One region of the Paenibacillus sp. FSL M7-0802 genome, then DNA from elsewhere that is predicted to be linked to it. Evidence: predicted binding sites of a transcription regulator. Region 1 holds the regulator's gene; each other region holds the start of a gene.
The links. The regulator Rex, encoded in region 1, represses fermentation and respiration genes when NADH is low (regulators of the CRP and FNR family bind a similar motif). The targets are predictions, from matches to a motif close to TTGTGAAATATTTCACAA.

Region 1 (6,872 bases):
GCCATGAAGCAGGAATAGCGGATGTCGTTATTACGAATCACTCTAAGTTGTTCACAGACGTCAAAGCCAGTCACCAGTTGTTGCCGAGCTATGAACATCTGGTGATTGATGAAGCCCATCACCTAGAGGAAGTAGCTGGTAAGCACCTAGGTATGCATATGAAATATTTCACACTCGTGCATACACTGACGCGACTGTTCAAAGACAGCAAGAATGGACAACTGCCTTCACTTCGTCAACAGTTGGCGAAATCGGGGCACGAGAAGTCGGCGGATTGGGCCTCAACCATCGACCAGCTGTATCCGCTCGTGTTAGAGGTTAAGGAAACTTGGGACCTGCTAAGCGACAAGCTGTTTGGCATGTTGCCAGAGCGAAGCGATGCGACACCGGGTGAAACAGGACAGTTTTCTTCCCGTCTCAAACCTTCGGCCAAGCCTGCAAAGTGGGATCAGGCGGGGGCTTTGGAAAATCAGCTATATGTAACGATGAGCGAAATTTTGCGCAAGGGCGACAAGCTGATGCTGGACGTCAAGGAAGAACATGACGATTATGCGGCAGATAGCCTTATTACAGATATCACGGGTCTGCTCAAGGATTTGGCGGGAATCCGAGAAAATTTGCGCTTTTTTATCCGACTCGATGATGAAACAACCGTATACTGGCTCGAAGCGAGTGGGCAATTCCGTAGTAAATCATTGCAATTTTATGCGGTGCCCGTCGATGTGAGCCGCCAGTTGAAAGAAATGTTTTTTGACAAAAAAAGAAGCATTATTCTGACGTCTGCTACCTTATCGGTAGATAAGTCGTTTCAGTACATGATCGATCAGCTCGGCTTGCAGGAGGCCGCAGATCAAGAGCGGCTGATGACTTCGCAGCTCCCGTCACCCTTTAATTACAGGGATCAGGTGTTGCTGGTCATTCCACGGGATTTCCCAAGTGTGAAGGGCAGTGTAGGAGATGCACATTTTGTAGATATGCTCGTTAGCTCTCTAGGAGCGACTGCTCAGGCGACGCGGGGGAGAATGCTCGTTCTGTTTACTTCCTATCGGATGCTCCGGCAAGTGTATGAGCCGCTCAAAGAGGCCTTAGCATCCAGCGAAATTACTGTGCTGGGACAAGGTGTGGACAGTGGGAGTCGCAGCAAGCTAACCCGCCGTTTTCAGGAAGCCAAAGCTTCTGTATTGCTGGGAACCAGCAGCTTCTGGGAAGGCGTCGATATTCCAGGAAAGGCTCTGACTTGTCTGGCCATTGTTCGCTTGCCGTTTCAACCGCCGAATCACCCGTTGCTGGAGGCAAAAAGCGAGCTGCTTCAGCAGCAGAAGAAGAATCCATTTATGAAGCTGTCTGTACCACAAGCGGTCATTCGCTTCAAACAGGGATTTGGTCGGTTAGTACGTACAGCGAGCGACCACGGGGTCGTTATCGTTTACGATACGCGTGTGATCGAATCCTATTACGGAAAGCACTTTTTGTACTCGTTACCGGGACCAAAAATGGAGCATATGCCATCGGAGCAAATGGTGCCCCGCATCGCCGAATGGCTCCAATCCGCCCCGGAGACAGAGGCATAACGGACGGACACTAAGTATGTTCGTTACAATTAGGGGGAGCAAGTATGAAATCAGATAAAATTTCAGAGGCTGTCGTACGGAGGTTACCCGTATATTTACGTTATCTGAATGCACTTCACAAACGGGAGGTGGCTACGGTCTCTTCTCAAGAGTTGGGACAGAGGCTAGATTTGAACCCGGCCCAAATCCGTAAAGATCTCGCCTATTTTGGAGATTTTGGTCGGAAGGGTATCGGTTATGATGTTTCTTATCTAATTGAGAAAATACGCCATATCCTGAAAATCGACCAGCAAATTAATGTCGTATTGGTCGGTGCGGGTAATCTGGGGCAAGCCCTTTCGAATTATAACGCTTATTTAAAAGACAATATGAAGATTGTCGCAGTATTTGATGCGTTTCCGGATAAGGTAGGGACCAAGATCAATACATTGGTCGTTCAACCGATGGATGAACTGGAAGCGACTGTGAAAGAAAAAAACATTCGAATCGGGATTATTACCGTACCTGATTTTGAAGCACAGCACGTGGCTGACAGGCTTATTGAGAGCGGAATTGGAGCGATCCTGAACTTTGCACCGACTACTCTCAAGGCACCGGCCAACATTCGGATTCATGCCACAGACTTTACAACTGATTTGCTTAGCCTCGCTTATTATTTGGAGGACGGAAAGGAAGAAACACAATATGACAGTGAATAAATGGATGATTAAAAACGGCTCTTTTGCCGTAAATGGATCAGAAGCTGGGGTAGTCCATGGTTTTATGATTGTGGAGGATAGCCGTATTACTTATATTGGCGAAACTTTGCCTGCGGGTGAGGAAGAGACGGAAGCGATCGATGGTAAGGGGCTATTGTTTTTACCTGGTCTGATTAATACTCATGGTCATGCGGCGATGTCTCTGCTGCGTGGGCATGGAGATGACTTGGCACTTCAAGTATGGCTTCAGGAGAAAATGTGGCCTATGGAAGCCAAGTTTACATCTACGGACGTGTACTGGGGTACGTCCTTGTCTGTGCTGGAAATGCTGAAAGGTGGAACAACGACCTTCCTGGATATGTACGATCATATGGATGAGGTGGCTCGTGTAGCTGAAGAGTCAGGTATTCGTGCAAGTCTGATGCGTGGAGCAATTGGACTTTGCTCGGAAGAAGAACAGCGAATCAAGCTGGCTGAGGCCGTGACTTTTGCGCGTAACTGGCATGGTAAAGCAGACGGGCGTATTACAACGATGATGTCTCCGCACGCGCCATACACATGTCCACCTGCGTTTATTGAAAAATTCGTACAAGCTGCGCATGATCTGGACTTGCCACTGCATACGCACATGTCTGAGACGATCGCCGAAGTGGAGCAAAACGTACGCGACTACGGTTTGCGTCCAGTTGCACACTTAGATAAGCTTGGCTTTTTCTCCCGTCCTTCGCTTGTTGCCCATGGCGTTCATTTGAACGACGAAGAAATAGCTTTACTGGCTGAACGTGGTGTAGCGGTTTCACATAATCCTGGTAGCAACTTGAAGCTGGCAAGTGGTGTGGCCAGAGTGCCTGAATTGCTGCGTGCAGGGGTTACTGTTTCTCTCGGAACGGATGGTCCTGCCAGCAATAATAACCTGGATATGTTCGAGGAAATGCGTCTGGCGGCACTTATTCACAAGGGTGTATCCGGTGACCCTACGGCAGTTCCTGCAAGTGAAGCGCTGCGTCTGGCAACAGAATACGGTGCAAAGTCGATTGGTTTAAAAGAAGTAGGAGCGTTGGCAGCAGGCAACAAGGCTGACTTTATCGCGTTGGATCTGAATCAGGCACATTTCTTGCCGCGTACAGATCTTATTTCCCATGCGGTATACTCTGCAAGCGCCAAGGACGTGGCTCATGTGTGGGTAGACGGTCGCCAGGTTGTGAAAAACGGCGAATGCCTGACTATGGACGAGGAACGTATCAAACATGAGGCACAAGCCGCCTTTGAAGGGCTGCTGTCGCGCTAATTTAGGTGTCACATCCCCTTAGAGAGGAAGCACAGGTTTGAAAAATAAGAAAAAATGGATAGCGGTCGCCATTTTGGCCGTGATACTGATCCTGGTCAGCATTTTCTGGTATTATTCCTATGTTACTCAAGACCAGGTGGCTGAGAAAAATGCCGCTATCATTAAGGCCAAGCAATCAGGTGGTCTGGTTAGCACGACTCAAACATGGAAGTCTGTGTGGGATCAGGTATATTGGGTGGTTCAAGGGAAAAATGCACAGAATGAAAATATAATGGTGTGGGTTCCTTTTCAAAAAGTGGAAGGACAACCTAACGTACCTGTCGCAGATAATAGCGGTGTTCACACCGAGTTGCTGAAGAACGGAGTCGATGAGCAAAAAATGACGGCAATAATTCAGCAGCAGCTTCCAGGTGCAAAAATTGTAAGGCTTCAGCCGAGTGTGTTCAATGGCGAATATGTGTGGCAGTTGTTTTACGATGATGGAAGTCATCATTACTACACCTTTTATCGTTTCTCAGATGGGGTAGCGACGGGTGTGAAATATACTTTGCCCAATAACTGAGCTGGTGTGAGGATTGGCAAATGTTGAATGAATGACTAGTAAATGATTAAAAACTCAAGAAAAAGACGTAAATACGACAAAAATCGTATTTACGTCTTTTAGTTTTGCTATGCCGTAAAGCTGGCTGAAAGCCAGTGAAGCATCTTTACCTATCCATCTTCTCTCCTAGGTCAAATTCATCTTTATGGCGGGCAACAGCGATCGTAAGATCAAATCCTACACGCAGCGTCTCGCCTCCACCATAACCAAAGATTTTGCCTCATCACAACTCCTCCACACATTGCCTTCGATATTAGATATACGTTATGATATACTATATTTTATAAGTGATAGACAAAAATGATAGAAAAAAGAATTGCTGATCACTATAAGATCATGCAATTTGGTTGTTTGTTGACATTCGTCCCGTTTCTTCTGAGTTTTACATTTTGAGAGGAGGATGTTGTTTGAAATTGCGTGCAGTTCCTATCGTTGTGGCGGCAGTTTTGGCAGCTTTGCTGCTATTTGGGGGATGGTTCATTTACCGTCAGGTTACAATGCAAAGTCCTCTGGAAAAACTGGTATCTCAATATCCAGGCGTGACAAGCGCTCAAATAGATATTAAACAGGATCAGGTTGTATTGAAACTAGATCTCAAACCGCAGGCGGATGTGGCCAAATTGGTCGATGTGGTTAAGCAAAAAGGACAATCCATCATTGGCAGCCGCACCATTAAGTTGGATATCGCAGATCGTTCCAATTCAGCACTGAATCAATGGTGGTCTGAGGCTATGTTTCCTGTGGCCGAAGCGATGGAAAATAAAAAGTATACTCAAATTTCATCTACAGTTGAGCAGATGAAAAAGAAAAAGACGGGTATCAAAGCTGATACCGATATGGATTCGAACAATGTCTATATCCGACTCAGCGAAGGTAAAGCGACCAAGTTTATCGTTTTGCCACGTCAATCTCAGCAAATGGGGGTATGGCCTAATGCCTAGATGGATTAAGGAAATATTAATCGGCATTGTGCCGGTAACCATTATATTTCTCGTTTTTATTGGGGTAAATATTATCCCTCTTCTGGTTGCTGGCGTGATGTTCAGCGGCTTGTTAATGCTTATGCATGCGCGTGGCGGTTTGGCCGTAGGTGCTGGGCAAGAGCGTAAACGTAAAAAAAATGGTCCGGACAAGCTGACTTTTGAGGAAATCGGTGGGCAAGAAAGCGCTAAGCAGGAACTGCGCGAGGCCCTGGATTTTTTGAATCGACATGATGAAATTTCCAAGTTTGGTATCCGTCCATTAAAAGGCGTTTTGCTCACTGGTCCTCCGGGAACAGGAAAAACGCTGATGGCGAAGGCAGCGGCACACTACACTAATTCTGTATTTGTTGCAGCCTCAGGTAGTGAATTTGTTGAAATGTACGTTGGTGTTGGAGCGGGTCGTGTCCGTGAGTTGTTTCGGGAGGCGCGTACTCGTGCAGCCAAGGAAAAGAAGGAAAATGCAATTATTTTTATTGACGAAATCGATGTAATTGGTGGTAAACGTGAGGGTGGACAGCAACGAGAATATGATCAGACTTTGAATCAGTTACTGACAGAAATGGATGGTATTTATTCCGCAGATACACCGCGGATTTTGATCATTGCGGCAACAAACCGTAAAGAAATGCTGGACAGCGCCTTAACGCGTCCAGGGCGTTTTGATCGTCATATTCAAGTGGATCTGCCTGACAAGAAGGGCCGTCTTCATATTCTAAAAATTCATGCCAAAAACAAACCGATTCAGGAAGATGCAAATCTGGACAAAATTGCTGAGGAATCTTACGGGTTTTCCGGCGCACAGCTGGAGAGCGTGATGAATGAAGCAGCAATCTATGCGATGAGACAGGATCAGAAAATGATTGCGCAGAAGCATCTGTCGATGGCAATTGACAAAGTGATGATGGGTGAAAAGACAGACCGAGAATCGACCTTGGAAGAGAAAAAACGTGTAGCGATTCATGAACTAGGACATGCTATTATGGCCGAAATTGTTCGTCCCGGTAGCGTAAGCCAGGTAGCACTTAGCCCTCGTGGGAAAGCGCTTGGCTATGTGCGCCACAATCCACAGCAAGAGCATTATTTATACACCAAGCAGTTCCTGGAGGAGCAAATTATGATCTCGCTCGCAGGGGCTACGGCGGAAGAAATGTACTATGGCGGTCGCAGTACCGGCTCAAGTAATGATTTTGAGCAGGCGCTGAACATCGTCCATACGATGATGACTTCCGGTTTGACTTCACTTGGCATTATTAACATGGAAATGGTAACCAAAGAAGAACTCATGCGGGAAAATGGCGAGATAATGGCTGACCTGCATACCCGAACTTTGGAGCTGCTGGAAAAGCATCGTCCTGTGTTCGACAACTCACTTGACATCCTGATGAAGGAAGAAACTCTGTCTGGAGACCAATTTAGATGTCAATTTAGTGAAAATGCTTTATTACCAGCATAATTTTTTATGCTGGTTATTTTTTTTTACTTTTAGTCCGTGCTAAGATATTATTATCTATTGGGACATAAACATGTATTTTTCGACAAAGAAGGATACAATATATGAGAGTGACCAGGAAAGGGTGGAGTAAAGAATCATGCAATTTAAAAAAATCGGCGTCATCGGCGGCGGCACCATGGGACAGGGGATTTCTGAAATGCTCGCGTCCAAAGGAATCGATGTGCTGCTGGTAGAGCAGACACCAGAGAAACTAGACTACGCCTACAATATGATTGAAA
Region 2 (6,872 bases), 3.3 Mb from region 1:
AGCGGGGCGATGAACCACCTATCACCTCTACAGTAGGAAGAATGATAAGGAGGAGATATTTGAGCATGAAACATAAAAAACCGTTCAGGTTCAGTGGTGCTTCAAAAAAAGACGAAGACTGTAAACCAACAAGAGTAAATAAAAGTATCGAAGCTCTTCTCAGACTGATTAATGAATTGACCGCGATCATCCCCGTCGTATTCGCAAACCCCTCTGCGGCTAATGTATCTTCCTTGCAACAGATTTTAAGACGTTTGTTGTCTCTGGCGAAAAGCTTAAGACTTAGAGGCGGGGTTAAGGCAGACTTGCTGGCAGCGCTGGAGCTTGCTATTGTTGCGTTAGAAGCTACACCTTTCTCTCCGATCGGCGTAGGTACTGCACTGCAACAATTGCTGGATGCCCTATTGTCCATCGTTTTACAAGAATCCCTTGATCCTGCTCTTAAAGACAGCTTAATCAGCGCGATCAGAATCGCTGGAACGACGGTTAGCAACGTATTAGGTGAAACATACTTGTCAGGGGAGTCCGGTGCACAAGGACCTCCTGGACCTGTGGGACCCGGCGGTGCGCCTGGACCCGCAGGTGGACCAGGGCCACAAGGGCCTCCCGGACCTATCGGCGCCGCTGGACCTATCGGAGCACCCGGACCTGTTGGCCCTGCCGGGCCCGTGGGGCCTGCGGGGCCCATTGGAGCGGCTGGACCTGTTGGCGCCGCCGGGCCTATCGGGGCCGCTGGACCGGAAGGCCCGGCCGGACCTGTCGGCGCTACAGGTTCTGCGGGCCCTGCCGGGGGTGTGACAGGCGCCACGGGCGCTACGGGCGCGGATGGATTGGTCGGGCCAGCCGGGGCCATAGGGCCTGCTGGAGCCACGGGTGTTACGGGCGTTACAGGGATTACCGGAGCCACCGGCTCGGGAGCCATCATCCCGTTTGCTTCAGGAGGACCTGCTATACTGACAACTGTTCTTGGCGGAGTGGTAGGAACCACAAGTTTGATCGGCTTTGGGAGCTCAGCAACAGGTATTAGCCTCGTAGGCGGGGTCATAGACCTGACAGGTACACTTGTAGGACCTCTGATTAACTTTGCTTTTTCCGTACCACGGGATGGCGTAATTACATCTATTACTGGTTACTTCAGTACAACAGCTGCATTAACTCTCGTGGGTTCAACTGCGACAATTACTGCCCAGCTGTTTAGTTCCCCAACACCTAATAACACTTTCACAGCAGTTCCGGGAGCTATCGTTACATTGGCCCCTCCACTGAATGGCATTGTTGCTTTGGGAACGACCTCTAGCGGCATTACTACTGGTTTGGCTATCCCCGTAACCGCACAGACTCGTCTGCTCCTTGTCTTCTCTGCAACAGCTACGGGACTTTCCCTCGTAAACACTATCGTAGGTTATGCAAGCGCAGGCGTTACCATTACCTGATCCAAGACGAAAAAAGGGCCCCACAGGATTGTTCCTGTCGAGCCCTTTTTATTTGTATTCCAACAGACGAACTAAACCGTTTCGAACGATATTTTTACTTCTTCTCCCTCTTCACAAACGGCGAACGTTTTAATTTGTCCGTGATCAGGCTCTTGAACGATGCCCGTCTGCAGATCAATTTTCCAGTCATATAAAGGATCATAGATATAATGACCAGATACTATAGCCTCTGTAAGAGGACCTCCTTTGGGATGAGGACTGCTATTTTCAACGGCATAAAGCTCATTCTCCGAAGTGCGGAAAACAGCAATTTCAGTACCTTTGATATGGATGGTACGCCCTATTCTGATCGGAAAATCCTTACTATGACCGACGACAAGCCATTCGGCATTTTTGATCATTTGCTTGATCGCTCCCTTCCTCAGGCATTTTAGATACAATTACACAATAGACGGGGTGACAACCTCGAATAAATTTTTGCGTGAATCCTCATCATTGATGATCTTTTTCCAAGGGTCTTCGACCTGTTGTAATGCAAATTCGATGCGTTCTACTAAAGCTTGTCGATGATCTGTATCATGAACGACAGCCTTCTGAATCTCCTCCAGACCGATCCGTTCCACCCACTCCGAAGTACGTTCCAGGTATTGTCCTGTTTCCCGGTAGAGTTGCATTACGCTTCCTACAATATCAATCAACTCGGCGTCGGTTTTTACTTTACAGAGTGAATCAGCCAACCGCGCTTTAATACCGCCATTACCACCGATAAAGATCTCCCAGCCCCCATCATTACCTACGATTCCGATATCTTTGGTACATGATTCCGCACAGTTGCGTGGACATCCATTAACCGCTAATTTGAATTTTGCCGGGAAATCCAGTCGTTCGAATTTCCGTTCCAACACTTCTCCCATTCCCATCGAGTCCTGTGTGCCAAACCGGCAAAATTGTGATCCAACACAGGTTTTAACTGTACGAAGTGACTTCGCGTAGGCATATCCCGACGGCATATCGAGTTCTTCCCATACTTTAGGCAGATCCTCTTTACGGACACCGATCAAATCCAGCCGCTGTCCTCCTGTTACTTTAACGACCTTAACGTTGTATTTAAGAGAAACATCTGCTATCTTCTTCAAATCTTCTGGGGTCGTTACACCACCGTACATTCTAGGAACAACTGTAAACGTTCCATCCTTTTGAATGTTCGCGTGCAATCGCTCATTTACAAAACGGGAATCTCCCTCATTTTCATAGGTATCCGGGTTAATCATTCCCAGATAGTAATTCAGCGCTGGCCGACATTTGGAGCATCCTTCATCATTATGCCAACCCAGTACATTCATAACTTCACGCGTTGTTGTCAGTCCTTTGGTTTTGATCGCTTCCACAATCTCGTCCCGACTCAAAGTTGTGCAGCCACATATTCCTTGCTTGGCTGACGTCTTGAAGCTGTCTCCAAGAACGTACTGCAGAATTTGCTCTACAACCGGCTTACACCCTCCACAGGAACGCGTTGCTCCGGTACATGCCTTAATTTCATCGACTGTGGTCAGTCCATTATCATTAATCGCATCCACAATCGTCTTTTTGGTTACACCGTTACAGCCACAGACAATTTCGTCATCAGCCATCGTTTCAGCGGATAATGATTTCGCCCCGTCCTTGCTGCATCCAGTACCCATGATCTGTCCATATATCTCATCTGTCATCAATGTTTGCTGACGCACATATTTTTGAAGGCTAGCAGATTCGCTCACATCGCCAAACAGTACAGTTCCAACAATCTTATTTTCACGAAGCAGCACTTTTTTGTATGTGCGCTTCCACTCATCCTTTGCCACAATCACCGTATGTTCAGGCTGGGTTATGAATTCGCCAGCTGAGAAAACATCCACCCCTGAAATTTTGAGCTTGGTGGAAACCACCGATCCCATATAACCTTCAGTATCCGCACCTGCCAAATGTTTGGCAATTACACTCCCCTGTTCAAATAGCGGAGCTACCAAGCCGTAACAGGTTCCGCGGTGTTCAACACATTCCCCTACAGCATATACATCCGGCACGGAGGTTCTCATCAAATCATCGACTACAATACCACGGTTCGTTTCCATACCACTTTGCACAGCCACCTGAATATTAGGTTTGATCCCGACGGCCATAACGACCAAATCCGCTTCCAGCTCGCTTCCGTCTGAAAACCGCAGTCCTTGTACCCGATCTTGACCGTACACCTCCGCAGTTTGCATTTGCATAGCAAACTTGATTCCCTGGCGTTCTAGTTCTGTTTTCAGCATCGCAGAGGCTTCCCGGTCCAGCTGGCGTTCCATCAAATCCTCCATTAAATGAACGACCGTAACATCCATACCCAGGTTGACCAAGCCTTTAGCTGCTTCCAGCCCCAATAGGCCTCCACCAATGACAGCTGCCTTTTTAAAGGTCTTTGCTGCCTCAAGCATTGCCGAGCAATCGGCGATATCTCGGAAACCGATGACACCCGGTAATTCTTTACCCGGAATAGGCAGAATAAATGATTGTGAACCAGTAGCTACCAAAGCTACATCATAATCAATTTCCAGTCCGTCTTCGGTGCGAATCTTCTTGTTCTCACCGTCAATGCTTTTCACCATTTTTCCTGTATATAAAGTAATCCCTTGATCCGCGTACCATTGCAAATCGTTCAGTATGATATCATCAATCGTTTTACTACCTTCCAACACATAAGAGAGCATGATCCTGTTATAGTTCGGATGCGGCTCATTTCCCAGGACCGTAATTTCATACTTATCCGTTAATTTCAAAATTTGTTCGACCGTATTGATACCAGCCATCCCGTTCCCTATAACCACAAGTTTTTGTTTACTGTTTATCATATACCGGTTCCTCCATTCATTCGACGATGCTTCCTATCCGACGACATCTCCTACGTTCCTATGAATATTGCTTATGCTTCTATTTTAATGCAGCAGATAGAGCTATATGTGATTAGAATCACAATGTAGTTCAAATTAAAAATATTTAGGGATTTCCCTATTCTGCTTCAAGGGATAAAGGTAAGCAGCTGAAATTGAGTTAAAAAAAAGGACCAGCTAGCTGGTCCCTTAGTTTAATTTATGAATGATGGACTTTGACTCAAATGGGTGAAATATTCAGCAACTTCCCGTGCAGCCCGGGATGGACGCCAGCCGCGATTTTTTCCATCTGTGTACTATGAACCATAAGAAATTTATTTTTCTTAGTCAGCAGTAGGTTCCCCCGGCTACCTTCTCCCGCTTCAAGTGGCATATTCGTTCCTGCCGGAAGGATCACAATCGTCAAATATCCTTCACTGTCAACTTTACAGGGAGCATAATGAAGTGTCGTTGAATATATCTCGACAACCGTGTTTTTAGGCTGAAAAAACACCTGAACATTTGCACTGTCATAGGAATTGTCCTCAATGTCCTGTACTCTGCCGACAAGATGAATACAGTCTGTAGCGGCAATCACCACCTCGCTGCCCTGATGATATTCCAGCCCGGTCAGACCCGTATTCTGACCTGCGCAAAAACCAGCCTGAATTGGAAGTTGGCCGTACACCTCATCTTGAATCCGGTGAATTACACCGAAGTCTTCGAGTTCTGCGACCGAAGGTACATAATGGTTTCCCTGATCGGGTACGCTGGTCGTTTCTTTTGCATACTTGATAAGCTCTGTGGTATTAAAATGAGGCAGCAGCCTTCCATACGGGCGGAATGCTTCGCTCATTACCTCATAAATAACCAAAGGTGCATTGATTTGATTTAGTCTTTCCGTAGTCTTCATAGCTTGACCTCCAGCAATGAATCTCCTGTGTACACTCGGTTATTTCCCAGCACCTTAACGTCAGAGTATTCGGCTGTATTCGTCACAATAATCGGTGTAGTCATGTCATAGCCCAGAGCTTTAATTGCTCCAATATCAAACTCGACCAGCAGTTGACCTTTGGTAACCCGATCCCCTTCTGAGATATGCGTTTTAAAATGCTGTCCTTTCAACTTGACGGTGTCCATACCGATGTGAACCAAGATCTCCGTTCCTCCATCCGATACAATACCAATCGCATGGCCTGTACGGAAGGCATTAGCTATAGTTCCGTTGAATGGAGAGAGCAGTTTGCCATCCTCAGGCACAATAGCAACGCCTTTACCCATGGCTCCAGTAGAGAACACTTCATCAGATATCTCGGATAACGGTTTGACAGTACCCGTCAGCGGGCTGGAAATATTCTCGTTCGTTAGCGCAGGAGCTGGGGTTGCAGCTTCTTTCTTCTCTTCATGGACTGCAATCATTTCTGTTTCCATGGAATCATTAAATCCAAAGAAATACGTGGTAATGGCTGTGAATATATAAGCTACGATAATGGCAATTACGAATCCGGCAAATCCTGTGCCGAAGAATATCGGCAGGGATGCCAAGCCCGGTATACCTGGAGCAATTGCCACGGAACCCGCCGCACCTGTGATTGCCCCGGCGATAGCGCCCCCGATAATAGCCCATACGAACGGTTTTTTGTAGCGGATACTAATCCCGTAGATGATCGGTTCCGTGATGCCAAACAAACCTGTTATCGCTGCAGGCCCGGCAATCGCTCTCACTTTTGGATTTCTGGTTTTAAGGAATACACCCAGTGCCGCACCTGCTTGTGCAAAGTTAGAAGGCGCAAATAATGGTTTCAAAGTATCATGACCGTATACCGCAATGTTATTGTACATGATAGGAATAAACGCCCAGTGGAGCCCCATAACAACTAACATCTGCCACCCGGCACCTACAATGACTCCCGCTACAATCGGACTCAAATTGTATAAGAAAGTGTAACCCTTAGCCAGCCCCAAGCTCGCATATATTCCAATTGGTCCAACCGCAATCAGAGTCAAGGGAACAATGACCATCAGACAGATAAGTGGCGTTATAAAATTTTTCACGCTATCATGAATTACTCTATTCAGGAATTTCTCCAGAATGGATAGCAACCAAACCGCGATAATCACTGGAATAACCGAAGAAGTATAACTCATAAGAACAACAGGAATATTGAAGAACGAAATATCCGTTTTATCGTTATACAAAGTAATAATATTCGGATACACCAGAGCCCCTGCTACCGCAAGCGCAACAAAGGTATTGGCTCCAAATTTCTTCGAAGAGGTCACAGCAATCGCGATCGGCAGGAAATAAAAGATACTGTCTGCGGCAGCGAACCAGATCGAATAGACACCACCTGTTTTGGTGAGCCATCCTAACGAGACGAGCATTAATAAAAGCCCTTTCAAAATCCCCGAAGCTGCCAGCGCCCCCAAAAATGGTGTGAAAATACCGGAAATAATATCCACCGTTTTGTTAAACCAGTTGCCATCAGAAGCAGCGGATGCATTCGATTTGTCGTCATCTCCAAGGCTACTGATCTTTAAAATGTCTTTA
Region 3 (6,872 bases), 1.6 Mb from region 1:
GTCCCAGCCGAATATTGTTCGCTACCGTTGTATCGAATAAATACGGCTGCTGGTTTAGCACCGCAAATAAACTGGAGTATGCTCCACCTGTATATACGGGAATCCCTGCGACAGTGACGCTCCCTTCATCAGGCTGCAATGCACCCTGAATCAGGTTCAGCAGCGTAGACTTGCCCGCACCACTGCGGCCAAGCAATGCAACCTTGCCCCCCTGCGGAACGTGCAAGGAGATATTACGCACGCTCCATTCCTGCGTTGCCGCATAGCGGTAGCTTACGTTGTTCAGCAGCAGGTCTCCTCCGTGGCCCAATCGCATAGCGGTAGCCTGTTCCTCTAGAATGTCTGCTGTTCCGCCTGCTCCAGGTGTAGGTGTGTCTTTCTCCGAATCCTTTAACCGTCGAAGTGAATCCTGATACTCCGGCGCATGAACCACCGCTTCTCCAGCGCGAACGAAGGCATCCAGCAATGGAAAAGCCACAAGGGCAAAGGATGCCAGCCATGTGGCTTCTATACGATTCTGTGCTACCAGTCCCCCGGCCCACACAGTCATAATCACAATCCCGCCGCCTACAACGTATTGTGCGATCCAATGAGAACGCCACTCGCTCCGGCGAAGTGAATTCTCCATCACGGCAGCCCTATTGTGCCGTTGTGTAAAGGTACTCAGGAAATGCCCAGTCCGTCCGCTCAGCACCAGGTCACTCATGCCGAACAGAGCATCCGTCAGCTCCTGATAGGCTTTACTCCGTTCCTGCTTGAACATTCGCCGTTTGGCGAGTGAGGTCCATAGTGAGATAGCTGGGGCAATAAAAAGCAAAAATCCGCCATATAGCGCCATGAGCAAGGCAAAGGTTCCGTCCATCCGTCCGAGCGCCAAGATGCCTGCTGCATAAATCAGCAAAGCCGATAGCGCAGGCAGAACTAGCTTCAGATAGATGTTTTGAAGCTGCTCAATATCCTCTGCCAGCAATCCCAATAGATCCCCTGTACGGAATTTGCTGCGAATCATCAGCGCCTGCGGTTCTACTGCCCGATATAAGCGTACCCGCATACGGGACACCAGACGCAGTGCGGCATCATGCCCTACCAAGCGCTCCAGGTACTGAATAACCGCTTTACTAAAGCCAAATGTTCGCACAAGCACAATTGGAACGTACACCATTAATATATTTTCCGGTTTTAAGGCCGAACGGGTAATCAGATGACCGGACGTAAAGAGCAACGCGCCCGCACATCCAATGGCCAATGCGCCCAAAAGAGCAGCTACCAGAAAGGCCCAAAAATATTGTCTCAGATACGTCACAAACCAGCCTTGTCTGCTATTGTCCGTTACTCTCATATCGTCCGTTCCCTCCTTCCGATATCCCCGTCAGCAATCGGTAATATGCTCCCTTACGGGCAATCAATTGCTGATGGGAGCCTACTTCTTCCAGACGACCTTGATCCATCATCCAGACACAGTCCATTTCTGGCATCCAATGAAGCCGGTGGGTGGCAAGAAACACTCTTTTGTGTTTCAAAACCGATAAAATCGTCTGTTTTAGCTCCCATTCTGTCTCAATATCCAGATGGGCCGTAGGCTCATCCAATAAAACGACCGGACGATTACTGAGCAATGCCCGCGCCAATGCAATCCGTTGCGCCTGCCCTCCGCTCAGTGTCCGACCTGCTTCACCAATGGGCTCATTCAATCCACCCGGAAGACCGTCTACCAGTTCACGCAGTCCAACCGCGTCAATCGCCCACTCTATCTGCTGGTTGGATGCCTCCGGTTCATAAAAGCTTATATTATCTGCCAGAGAAGCGCTAAACAGGTATGGATGCTGTGGAATATAGGCAATATGCCGTTGCCATTCAGCTTTGGCATCCCCAGCCAATCCGCATCCATTCAGGAGCAGCTCGCCTGAAGTCGGATCAGCAAAGCCGCCAAGCAGACTAAGCAGCGTCGTTTTACCTGCACCGCTAGCCCCAACGATGCCGATCATGTTCATGTGCGGTTCAACATGTGCAGACACATGTTCAAGCCGGGCGGAACCGTCTTCATTAAGGAGGCACACATCAGACAGCTCGAGACTATCCTGTCCCGTGATGTCCAATCCTTTATCGTTAGCTGCTTGTTTATTCGGCTTGGTCGCATCATCTTCTGTACTGAGAATGGAGCGTATTGCTCCCCAAGCCTCCTTACCATCCAGTGAAGCATGATAGTCTGATCCCAATTGGCGTATGGGCATAAAATATTCTGGTGCCAGAATAAGCACCGCAAGCGCTGCCTCCAGACCCACCGAGCCACTAATCAGGCGCAGCCCCAAGCCTACCGCGACAAAAGCGACCGATAGCATACTAAAAAAATCGAGGGCAAATGAGGAAAGAAACGCTACCCGCAGCGTGCGCATCGTTGCTGTGCGGTATTGGTCGCTGACCTTCCCAACCGTTTCCCCATGCTCTTGGCTACGACCCAAAAACCTTAGTGTCTGAAGTCCACGTAGCGAATCCGTGAAATGGTGAGATAACAAACGATAGGAACGCCATTGCTTGTCTGCCTGCTTCCGCGCTGCCAAGCCGAGCAAAATAAAGAAGCCCACCAGAATCGGCATCGTAGTCGTCAAAATTACACCTGAAATGACATCCAATGTGAAAACATACACAAGCACAAGTATAGTTACAGCCATCATGTCAATCATTCGAGGAATGGACAGTTCCAAATACGTGCGAAAACGATCCATTCCGTCCAGCGCTAGCGTCACCAACTTGCCGCTGCCTTCCTGCGCTGCAAAACCCGGCCCCCGTTCGAACAAACGTGCAAGCAGACGCTCCCGTAAGGAAGCGCCTGAAGCTTCGGCAAAACGGCCGGCTGTCCGTCGTTGCAGCCAGATCATCGTATGCCTCATTGCAAAAGCAGCGAAAAACAACGCCAGTGACGGCCAAGCCATCACCAGCGGATTTTTATCAAATAAAATCGTAACAGCCTTTGCCAAGAAGACTGCTTGTGCAATCACAGCAGCCCCCTGGAGCAGGGAAAGGGCAGCCAGTAGCAGCATTACTGGCCGAATGCCCTTTAATTCTAACCATGCCTTATCCATTAGTATTCCAAATGATCCTTCTCACTGAGACGCTTATGGAAAACAAAATAGCTCCACGCCTGATAAGCCAGCACAAAGGGTAAAAGCGTTGCTGCAACAATCGTCATGGCTTTCAGTGTGTAATGACTGGAGCTTGCATTATAAATCGTCAAATCAAAAGCACTGTTAATCGAGCTCACCATAAATCTTGGGAACAAACCAACGAATAACGAAACGAAGGTCAGCAAAATCAATGCACCTGTCATCCCGAAGGCCCATCCTTCGCGGCCCTGCTTCAGGAAGTACCACGTCAGCACATAGGCGACAATTCCCACTGCTACCGCAGCATACATAAAGGGACCGCGACGTGCAAATAAATCCGTTGCAAAATAAGTCCATACCACCATGCCAGCGAGTAAAATGCCCAATACCGGAAGAAATTTGGACGCAATCACGCGAGCACGATCCCGTACTTCTCCAATCGTCCGCAGGGAAATGAACGTCAGCCCATGCATTAGGCACATTCCGACCACTGTCAGTCCAATCCATACGGTGTATCCATTGAACACATCGGAAAATCCAGCTTTCAAATCCATGTTTTGCTGAATAGGTACACCTTTCACCAAAGCCGCAAAAGCCATACCGAACAGCATCGGCGGTAGAAAGCTACCAATCAGAATGCAGGCATCCCACGTTCCTGTCCACCATTTCCCTTCAGCCTTGCCGCGGAACTCAAAAGAAACTCCACGCAAAATCAAACCTAGCAAAATAAAGACAAATACCAGATAATATCCGCTGAACATAGTTGCATAAAAATGCGGGAAAGCGGCAAACATCGCACCTGCTGCTGTAATCAGCCACACTTCGTTGGCATCCCAAAATGGACCAATCGTATTGATCATCAAACGTTTTTGTTGGTCATTGCGCGGTACCAATCCCGTGGCCATCCCCACGCCAAAATCAAAGCCCTCCAGAAAAAAGAAACCGGTAAACAACACTGCGATCAATAAGAACCATAAATCATTTAGCGTCATTATTGTCACCCCCTTGGGCAAATGGATCATGAATTACCGTTTGCTGATGTGGCTCGATATCTGGACCTTTGCGAGCCGTACGGTAAAACAGAAATGCCAGCACACCTGTTAAAATTAAATACAATGTGGTAAATGAGATGAACGAGAACAGCACTTCTCCTGCCACAACCGTGGGCGAAACAGAATCTTTTGTTTGAAGCAAACCAAATACAGTCCACGGTTGGCGACCTATTTCGGTCATGATCCAACCAGCAGTATTCCCAATGAATGGAAGGGATATCCCCCATATCATAAGACGGAAGAACCAGCGATGTGAACCTTCCAGCTTTTTACGGAACGTCAGGTAAGTACCGTATAAAGCGAGTGCAATCATGCCACATCCCGCCGCAATCATAATACGGAAGCTCCAGAACGTGGTACGTACTGGCGGGATATAATCGCCCGGACCATAGGTTTTTTCATATTCTGCTTGAAGCTCATTCATACCAGGCACAGAGCCGGAAAATTTACTATAAGATAGAAAACTCAGAGCAAAAGGAACTTTAATTTCAAAGGTATTTTCCTTCTTTTCAGGATCAATACCCGCGATAACTGTCCAAGGAGCGGGGTCACCGCTGTTCTCCCATAAGCCCTCACTGGCAGCCATCTTCATCGGTTGTGTTTTCACTAAATATTGAGCCTGACCATGACCAAACAAAGGAATAGCAATGGCACTGATTAAGGCAACAATAATGCTCAATTTAAAAGAAGGTTTAAAAAAGTCCATATTCTTTTTGTGCATCAGCTTCCATGCACTGATACCCGCGATAAGAAATGCCCCCGTTGCAAAAGCAGCAAACAACGTATGCGGAAATTCCCATAACAGTTGTTCATTCGTTAACAGAGCAGCAAAATCTTTCATTTCTGCACGTCCATTTTGAATCTCATATCCTACTGGACGCTGCATGAATGAATTAGCAGCTAGAATCCACAACGCCGATAACATCGTACCGATAGATACCAGCCACATACAGATTAAATGGACCGTTTTGGACAATCTTTCCCAACCGAATACCCATAATCCGATAAAGGTCGATTCCAGGAAAAATGCAAGTAGCGCTTCAATCGCCAGCGGCGTACCGAATACATCACCCACAAAACGGGAAAAGTCCGACCAGTTCATCCCGAACTGGAATTCTTGCAAAATCCCGGTGACTACGCCCAATGCAAAGTTAATCAGCAGAAACGTTCCCCAGAATTGAGCCATTTTTTTGTACAAGTCATTTTTTTTGATAACATACATAGTCTCCATAATTGCCACCAATAACGACAATCCAATGGAGATCGGCACATAAACAAAGTGAAGAATCGTTGTGGTTGCAAACTGCAACCGTGCCAAATCCAATACGTCCATGATGTTGCTCCTCCCCCTGCACTTCTCTTAACATTGATTTATAGTGTCTGTAATCTGAAGTCTTCTACATTTGTGATAGTATTCACATTCTTACATATGCAGCGGTCACTTTTTAGAAAATGACTCACTCAACTACCTTCACCATGGTTGTCATGATCCGGCTTCAGATTATCCCCATTATATAGAATAAATTTAAATGAAATAGAATCGAAAATGTGAACATCGTGTCAAATATGTGTCATAACGATGGCGATTTGATGAAAACGGCCTAAACTACATAATAAATGTGACATTTTCGATTGATCTATCCATTTATCCGCCATAAAAAAGAGCCTCTCTTCGTTCGGAGGTCGTACCTCCGACATCTGTAAGAGAGACTTCATAGCGTTAAACCTAGGGATTCTATCAACAGCCATCTGTTCCTCCGTTCTTTTGAACCCGATTACGGTAGGAGGAAGGTGACATTCCAACATACTTTTTAAATTTACTATGAAAATAATCTGCATTCGCATATCCTACGCGTTCCGCCACCTGGTGCACCTTAATTCCTTGAGCAAGCAATTCTCTTGCTCGCTCAATCCTCACCTTATCCAGGTAGGCATTAAAGGCCTCGCCAGTATGACTTTTGAACAGTTTGCCCAAATAGCCACTATTGTAATTGAACATATCTGCCAGTAACTCCAGTCGCAAATTTTCATCATAATGACTATGTATAAAGTCAATCATTTGTTTCATGATGATGCCCTTGCCACCAGATTCAGTCTGGCCAATCCATTGCAACACATGCTCCAGCGAGTGATCCACCAGCTCGCCCAATGTGGAATAAGCATATACATCGATTATAAAGCTGGAGTGCTCCTCTAGCACGGTTCGGCTGTGATCCTGTCCGGCTGCATACTTGTTCAACGCCAGTGTGAATGTTTGGGCGAACGCCGCCTTGATTGCAGATTCTGTGCGATAAATCCGTGGAAATTGGCCTTCCATTTCCTTAATGACACGGGTTGCAGCTTCACTATTAGCCATATCTAGCGCATAATACAGCTTTTCTGCATAACGTAGGGGATCATCTGTGGCACTATCAGACGCTCCACTCCTTTCAGTCTCGACTGTCTCCAATTCGTGTAGGTCTCCGGAAAGCATGGCTCTTTCTGCCCGGAACAAAAACGTACGTTCTAACAATCGTAGTGCCTGCTCAAAAGACCTGGGAATGTCGTTAAGAATGGCTACAGGATCACCGGCAGCCACATAAATTTCCTTTGCCCACGGCTTTAGCTCCTGTCGCCAAGCAGCCAGTAACTGAACAGCATCTTTCTCCGTTTTTAACGTGGCGGGAAGCAAAAGACCCATATATATTCCAGCCTCAAACACGATACCTCTGCCCTGCTC

Region 2: nirB (nitrite reductase large subunit NirB) is a predicted target of Rex. The motif match lies at 4,410-4,427, and genes of this name have one in related genera.
Region 3: MHB54_RS17445 (cytochrome ubiquinol oxidase subunit I) is a predicted target of Rex. The motif match lies at 5,557-5,574, and genes of this name have one in related genera.

What each region holds. Positions count from the first base shown of each region.
Region 1 covers NZ_JBBOSD010000001.1:5,370,394-5,377,265, forward strand. The annotation lists gene dinG (ATP-dependent DNA helicase DinG) at 1-1,571, shown strand, start outside; gene MHB54_RS24560 (redox-sensing transcriptional repressor Rex) at 1,616-2,269, shown strand; gene MHB54_RS24565 (amidohydrolase) at 2,256-3,557, shown strand; gene MHB54_RS24570 (cell wall elongation regulator TseB-like domain-containing protein) at 3,595-4,119, shown strand; gene MHB54_RS24575 (hypothetical protein) at 4,566-5,099, shown strand; gene MHB54_RS24580 (AAA family ATPase) at 5,092-6,594, shown strand; gene MHB54_RS24585 (3-hydroxyacyl-CoA dehydrogenase family protein) at 6,731-6,872, shown strand, end outside.
Region 2 covers NZ_JBBOSD010000001.1:2,064,734-2,071,605, forward strand. The annotation lists gene MHB54_RS09730 (exosporium glycoprotein BclB-related protein) at 66-1,433, shown strand; gene nirD (nitrite reductase small subunit NirD) at 1,505-1,834, opposite strand; gene nirB (nitrite reductase large subunit NirB) at 1,874-4,303, opposite strand; gene MHB54_RS09745 (DUF4867 family protein) at 4,563-5,234, opposite strand; gene MHB54_RS09750 (beta-glucoside-specific PTS transporter subunit IIABC) at 5,231-6,872, opposite strand, start outside.
Region 3 covers NZ_JBBOSD010000001.1:3,803,153-3,810,024, reverse strand. The annotation lists gene cydC (thiol reductant ABC exporter subunit CydC) at 1-1,339, opposite strand, end outside; gene cydD (thiol reductant ABC exporter subunit CydD) at 1,320-3,080, opposite strand; gene cydB (cytochrome d ubiquinol oxidase subunit II) at 3,080-4,093, opposite strand; gene MHB54_RS17445 (cytochrome ubiquinol oxidase subunit I) at 4,080-5,486, opposite strand; gene MHB54_RS17440 (response regulator transcription factor) at 5,892-6,872, opposite strand, start outside.